2 linked regions of the Pelagibaculum spongiae genome follow. The protein of the gene in region 1 interacts with the protein of each later gene in a pairwise test. Links are inferred from orthologs where the notes say so. Each region holds a gene or a part of one and is shown on either strand. Other genes may lie near its edges.

The links.
Region 2: the proteins of recA (region 1) and dprA interact in binary tests that used the Bacillus subtilis proteins (3 or more experiments, as listed by UniProt). The link is inferred for Pelagibaculum spongiae from one-to-one orthologs.

What each region holds. Positions count from the first base shown.
Region 1 is NZ_QDDL01000003.1:432,084-435,394, reverse strand. What follows is about bases 1-2,988. They hold recA (recombinase RecA), read left to right. Parts: upstream 1-941; coding sequence 942-2,036; downstream 2,037-2,988. Other genes in these bases: alaS (alanine--tRNA ligase), read left to right, coding at 2,767-2,988; DC094_RS10840 (regulatory protein RecX), read left to right, coding at 2,211-2,753; DC094_RS10850 (CinA family protein), read left to right, coding at 346-822; mutS (DNA mismatch repair protein MutS), read right to left, coding at 1-39. Outside these bases: more of alaS, read left to right, coding at 2,989-3,311. UniProt on the Bacillus subtilis protein: Multifunctional protein involved in homologous recombination, DNA repair and competence.
Region 2 is NZ_QDDL01000005.1:58,704-61,859, reverse strand. The notes cover bases 1-2,833. They hold dprA (DNA-processing protein DprA), read left to right. Parts: upstream 1-766; coding sequence 767-1,900; downstream 1,901-2,833. Other genes in these bases: DC094_RS12765 (DNA topoisomerase family protein), read left to right, coding at 2,435-2,833; DC094_RS12770 (Smg family protein), read left to right, coding at 1,910-2,374; DC094_RS12780 (LysM peptidoglycan-binding domain-containing protein), read left to right, coding at 1-746. Outside these bases: more of DC094_RS12765, read left to right, coding at 2,834-2,989; L-threonylcarbamoyladenylate synthase type 1 TsaC, read left to right, coding at 3,009-3,156. UniProt on the Bacillus subtilis protein: Protein that helps load RecA onto ssDNA during transformation. Binds cooperatively to circular ssDNA, is able to bridge different segments of DNA. Favors the loading of RecA onto SsbA- or SsbB-coated ssDNA and formation of RecA-DNA filaments.

The sequences.
Region 1 (3,311 bases):
TGGCGTGTGGGGGCTTTTGCTATCCTTGATTTTGCTCATCAGTCTACTGTTCTACGCTCTGTGGAGGTTGGAAATCACTACGGGTTATTTCGGCTGATCACTGCTGTTGTTGATTTCAGCAAACCAATCAGCCGGCCATTGTAGCAATCGCTGTCCAAGGTGCCAGTAGAGAAGTGCTTTTTACGGTTAATCTGATTGATTCAGCAGGATGGATTACTGATCAAAACGAATTCGATATAGTTACTCATTTTTGAGATCCTGCAAGAATGCTGGTTCTGCGACGAACTGTGGTGGGGTTACTTATTTTATGCAGGTTCACTTTTGCCTGATAGCGCAGGAGGCGCCATGAATGCTTTTCAATTAGCTCAAGCGGTGGGCGAACGCCTACAGCAAAAGAAACTGTTTTTAGTTACGGCGGAATCTTGCACCGGTGGTGGCATTGCCGATGCAGTTACCGCCGTTGCCGGTAGTTCTGGCTGGTTTGAGCGCGGTATTGTTACCTATTCCAATCAAGCCAAAAATCGTTACTTGCAAGTGCCGATGGATCTGATTGATCAGCATGATGCGGTTAGCCAACAAGTGGCTGCTGCTATGGCGCTTGGTGCTGCTGAGCGTAATAATGAAGTCTCGATTTCTGTCACGGGCTTAGCTGGCCCAGATGGTGGCAGTGAAAAAAAACCAGTAGGTACGGTTTGGTTTGGCTTCTCAATTAAAGGAAATGTTGTCACTATTTGTCAGCATTTTATAGGTGATCGTCAGGCAGTAAGAGCGCAGGCAGTAGTCTTTGCCTTGTCTCAACTGCTTAAGCAACTGGCTGACTAATCATCAGTTATTGGCCAACGACTAGTGATTGTTAGAAAATTTTATTTGCAAAGATTCTTTGCCAGACCAAAACAACTGTATTAACATACAGCAAAACGCACTGTTTATCAGAGGATGGTATGGACGATCAAAAACGTAAAGCGTTAGACATGGCACTCGGTCAAATTGACCGCCAATTCGGTAAAGGCTCAGTAATGCGCCTGGGCGAGGAACAGCGTAAAGCGATTCCTGCTATTTCTACCGGTTCTTTGGGTTTGGATGTTGCGCTGGGTATAGGCGGATTGCCTAAAGGCCGAGTAGTTGAAATCTATGGTCCGGAGTCTTCTGGTAAAACCACGCTGGCATTGCAAGCGATTGCTGAATCTCAAAAAACAGGCGGCACTTGTGCCTTTGTTGATGCCGAGCATGCGTTAGATCCAAACTACGCCGAAAAACTGGGTGTTAATGTCGATGAGTTACTGGTTTCTCAGCCAGATACCGGCGAGCAGGCATTAGAAATTACCGATATGTTGGTGCGCTCAGGTGCAGTAGATTTAGTGGTAATTGACTCGGTAGCGGCATTAACGCCAAAAGCTGAAATTGAAGGCGACATGGGTGATGCCCACGTCGGTTTACAAGCGCGTTTAATGTCACAAGCACTGCGTAAAATCACCGGCAGCATCAAGCAAGCGAACTGTATGGTTATCTTCATCAACCAGATTCGTATGAAAATCGGTGTCATGTTTGGCAGCCCAGAAACCACCAGTGGTGGTAACGCACTAAAATTCTACGCTTCAGTTCGTTTAGATATTCGTCGTATCGGCGCTATCAAGAAGGGCGATGAAGTACTGGGTAACGAAACCCGGGTTAAAGTTGTTAAGAACAAGGTAGCTCCTCCTTTCCGTCAGGCTGAATTCGATATTCTGTATGGCGAAGGTGTTTCCCGTGAAGGTGAAATCATCAGCATGGGCGCCAAGGAAGAGATCATCGAAAAGTCCGGTGCATGGTATAGCTATTCCGGTACTCGAATTGGCCAAGGTAAGGAAAATGTTCGTCAGTATCTGAAGGACAACCCTGAAACTGCCAACGAGATTGAACAGAAAATTCGTAAAAAACTGTTGGTTGATCCTTTGCAGGCAGAAGCAGATAAAAAACAGGCAGCAACTGACGCGAAAGCGGCAGCAGAAAAGCCAGCAGGTAAAGCTGCGCTTAAGGAAGTTGGCAAAAAAGGCTAACTTCCCGGCAGTGCGTTAATCTGCCAAATCCTCTGAGAAGCCGCGTTTGCATTACGATGCAAGCGCGGCTTTTTTTGTGGTTAAAACTTTTTATGGCTGAACATTGCACTGGTTAATGAGTTTTAGCTGGTGGATCAAATAATTAATTTGCATGAATAATCGTCTAGTTGATCGGTGGCAGCTAAAAAGTGCCTGAAGGTCGAAGCCTTGTTGTTGCTGCGTTATACTGCTGTGTCGAATATTTTCCCTGCTGAGGATTTCTGTAGCACTATGGAAGATCAGGATATCCGGGTAAGGGCAATTGGTTTGCTCTCACGACGGGAGCATTCATTAAAAGAGCTGCAACAAAAGTTGTTAGCTAAAGGTGCCGACCCCGACGCATTGAAGCCAGTGCTGGAGTGGGTAGTAGCCGAAAATTATCAAAGCGATCAGCGTTATTGTGAAATGTTGGTGCGCAATCGTTGTGACGCTGGCTATGGCATGATGCGAATCCGCCAAGAGTTGTCAGTAAAAGGTATTGATAGAGAGTTAGCTGGTGAAGTGCTGGAAAGTTTGCAGCCCGACTGGTGTGACATTGCGTATCAGCAACTCCTGAAAAGGTTTGGCGAAAATTGGCAAGTGGGGCATGATGCCCGCAAGGTTCAAGCCTTTTTAGCTCGACGTGGATTTGATTCTTCTCAAGTAAAGGTTGCCATGCATCGGCAGCAAGATTGGTAGGTTAGAGGATTAGATGGATAACCGTTTTGTAAGTAGCGCAGATCTGCGTGAAGCTTTCCTGAATTATTTCGAAGAGCGTGGTCACCAGCGTGTGCCATCCAGTCCTTTGGTTCCGGGCAATGACCCGACCTTGCTGTTTACCAATGCTGGCATGGTGCAGTTTAAGGACGTTTTCTTGGGTGATGATATTCGTAACTACACCCGGGCGACGACTTCCCAGCGTTGTGTGCGTGCCGGTGGCAAGCATAACGATCTGGATAACGTCGGTTATACCGCGCGTCATCACACCTTCTTTGAAATGATCGGCAATTTTAGTTTTGGTGATTACTTTAAGCGTGAAGCGATTCAATACGCTTGGGACTTTTTGACCAAAGAAATGGGCCTGCCACAAGAAAAATTGTGGATCACCGTTTATGAAGATGACCAAGAAGCTGAAGATATTTGGCTAAAGGAAATGGGCGTTTCCGCTGAGCGTTTTTCTCGCTGCGGTGCCAAGGACAACTTCTGGTCAATGGGCGATACCGGCCCTTGCGGACCTTGTTCTGAAATTTTCTATGA
Region 2 (3,156 bases), on another replicon or contig:
AAGGTCGTAAGGTCGTTAAACTCAAACCACAAATTCGAGTTCGCCCAATCGATAGCGCTATTCCAAGCATTCCACTAGAAGATATTCAGCCTTACCTAGTGGGCGCAGTGGTGATGAGCGATAAAGAAATTGCCAATGCCGCACATTTGGTCGCTGGCCGCGAAAAGAACTTTTACATGTCGACTTCACAGAAGGGTTATGTAAAAGGTTTGGTTGATACCGATAATCGGGGCTATTCAATTTACCGTCCAGGTGTTGAATATAAAGACCCTGAGACGGGTGAAGTGCTTGGTCGTGAAATGGTTTACGTTGCTCAAGCAACGGTAGTTCGTGGTGGTGACTTAGTTACTGTGCGAATTAATGCCTCGAAGATCGAAGCTAAGCCGGGCGATATTATCGTTCCAGCATTGGCACAGCATATCCGTCCTTACTATCAGCCCCATACAGCTAATGCAGATTTGAACGGTCGAATCCTTTCAGTTTACGGCGGCAATAAGTTGATTGGTCAGCACAATGTGATTGTTCTGAGCAAGGGTGAAAATGACGGTATGGAAGCGGGCCATGTATTCGCTCTACACCAGGTTGGTGACACGGTGAAAGATCCACTAACTCGTGAAAAAACTAAGTTACCTGATGAAGAAGCCGGTGTTGCTATGGTATTCCGTACTTTCGATCGGGTGAGCCTTGCGCTGGTAATGAAAGCAGAACGTCCAATGCACGTGAATGACCGTTTTGCTAAGCCATAAGTAACGAAAAGAGATAACCAATGATCGGCGAACATGGATGTTCTGCTGATGAGGTACGGGCCAGACTGGCGTTAATACAATGCGCTGGGATTGGCCCGTTAACTTATCTGGCACTAATAAAAACCTTTGGTGATGCACTTACCGCAGTCCAAGCTGACAGCGCTCAATTACGTGCTGAGCAGTGTTCGGAAAAACTGGTACGGCTGTTGCTCAAAACTCAACTGAGTTCTGCCGATCCGGTACTGGAAAAAATCCAGCAATCGAAGCTTTCCCTATTACTTCATGATCAAGATGGTTACCCGCGTGCGCTGGGTGCTTTAACCGATTTGCCGCCTTTGCTGTTTGCCCGAGGTAATAGTGAGCTACTTAATCAGCCGCAGCTTGCAGTAGTTGGCAGTCGAAAAGCCAGTAAGGCGACCCGAGATCTCACCACCCAAATAGCCGAAGAAATTGCCCTGCACGGATTGGTTATTACCAGTGGCCTAGCGCTGGGTGTTGATGCTGCTGCACATTCGGGAGCAGTGCAGGCGAGAAAGCCCACGATTGCGGTGATGGGAACCGGTGTTGATGTGATTTACCCGGCGCGCCACCAAGCGCTAGCAGAACAAATTTTGCAAAATGATGGTGTATTAGTTTCTGAATTTATCCCTGGCACCAAACCTTTTCCGGCTAACTTTCCTAAACGAAATCGAATTATTTCTGGTTTATCGCTAGGTGTTCTAGTGGCTGAAGCTGCAGAAAAAAGCGGCTCTTTGATAACTGCGGCCCATGCATTGAATCAGGGGCGTGAAGTGATGGCACTTCCTGGGCCAGCATGGAATCCAGCCTATGCCGGTAATAACCGATTAATTCAACAAGGCGCGATGCTGGTTTTAAATAGTAGGGATGTTTTAGAAACCTTGGAATGGCAGCAGATGAGTGCCGCTGAAAACCAACCAATTTCCAATGAAGATTCCCAGCAACAAGTACTGGCTGAAGAAGAAGCCAAAGTCTTGAAATGCCTGACAGACCAGGTGTCGGCAATCGATCAGATCATTGAGCTATGCGGATTGACGGCGGGCGTGGTTTCCTCCATCCTTCTCACCCTTGAGCTGAGGGGATTAATTATTGCAACACCCGGCGGCTTTTATCGCGCTCCCGCAAGTTATTTCTGAAGGAACTCTATGCTCGACGTCTTAATGTATTTGTTTGATCACTTTATGGAAAGTGAATCTGGATGGCACCCGGTACATGACCAGTTAATTCAAGAATTAGAACAGGCCGGATTTCCAGGAAAAGACATTCGACATGCCCTTGATTGGATTGATGGGCTAGACAGCTACGGCCAACAAGCCATGCTGGGTTCTTCGGTTGCGTTAAATAGCGTGCGTATTTTTAATGGTTATGAACAGCAGCGACTGGATACAGAATCCCGTGGCATGCTGGTGTTTCTCGAGCAAGAAGGTGTGCTGGACCCAGCGATTCGTGAAATGGTAATGGATCGTTTAATGGCGTTTGACGGCTCTTTGGATGTTGAGCATGTTAAATGGGCCGCTTTATTAGTGTTATGTTCAATTCCAGGGCAGGAAGCCGCATTAGCGTGGATGGAAGACATGGTGTTTGAAGGCCGCGAATTATTAATGCAGTAATCGCCAAATAAGCGAAGCTGTTTTAATTGTTTTGACGTGGTTGCTGTGGAGTAAACCGTTGTGAAGGATATTCCTGAAGTCTGCCCTGAGTGTGCCAAGCCATTGCATTGGCGATCGGGTGCTGGCGGACATTTTCTCGGCTGTACCGGTTATCCCGAGTGCAGTTTTCTGATTTACCCCCAAGGCGGTGATCCTGAATTATTTCATCAGCAGATAGATACCAGCAGTAATTGTCCAGAATGTGGCGGTGAATTGCAGGTTAAATCTGGTCGTTATGGAAAATTCATTGGCTGCGCTAATTACCCACAATGTAAGCACATAGATTCTGTGCATAAACCCAAAGAAACCGGTATTGCCTGCCCCAAGTGCAAAAAAGGTGCTTTGGTTGAACGTAGCTCACGCCATGGAAAAATTTTCTGGTCGTGTAGTGAATTTCCTGAGTGCAAATATAGCGTTTGGGATCATCCGGTTGATCAGAGTTGCCCGGAATGTAGCTGGCCAGTGATGCTGCTAAAAGACCACAAAAGCCGTGGTAAAGAATTAGTCTGTGCCAGAAAAATCTGTAAGTATCGTCAAGCGGTAGATTTAAGTGCCAGTGAAGCTGGCGAGGCATAACTAGGCGGAAGTTAGTGAAATGAAAATGCCGAGTAGATCCGCACTTGAGTGGGTCGCCAGTCACCATAAATTTAGTATTGAACGAGCAGTTGCTGCGTTGTATCGCGGTGAGTTAATTGCCTATCCGACAGAATCTGTTTTTGGATTGGGTTGTAACCCGTTTGATG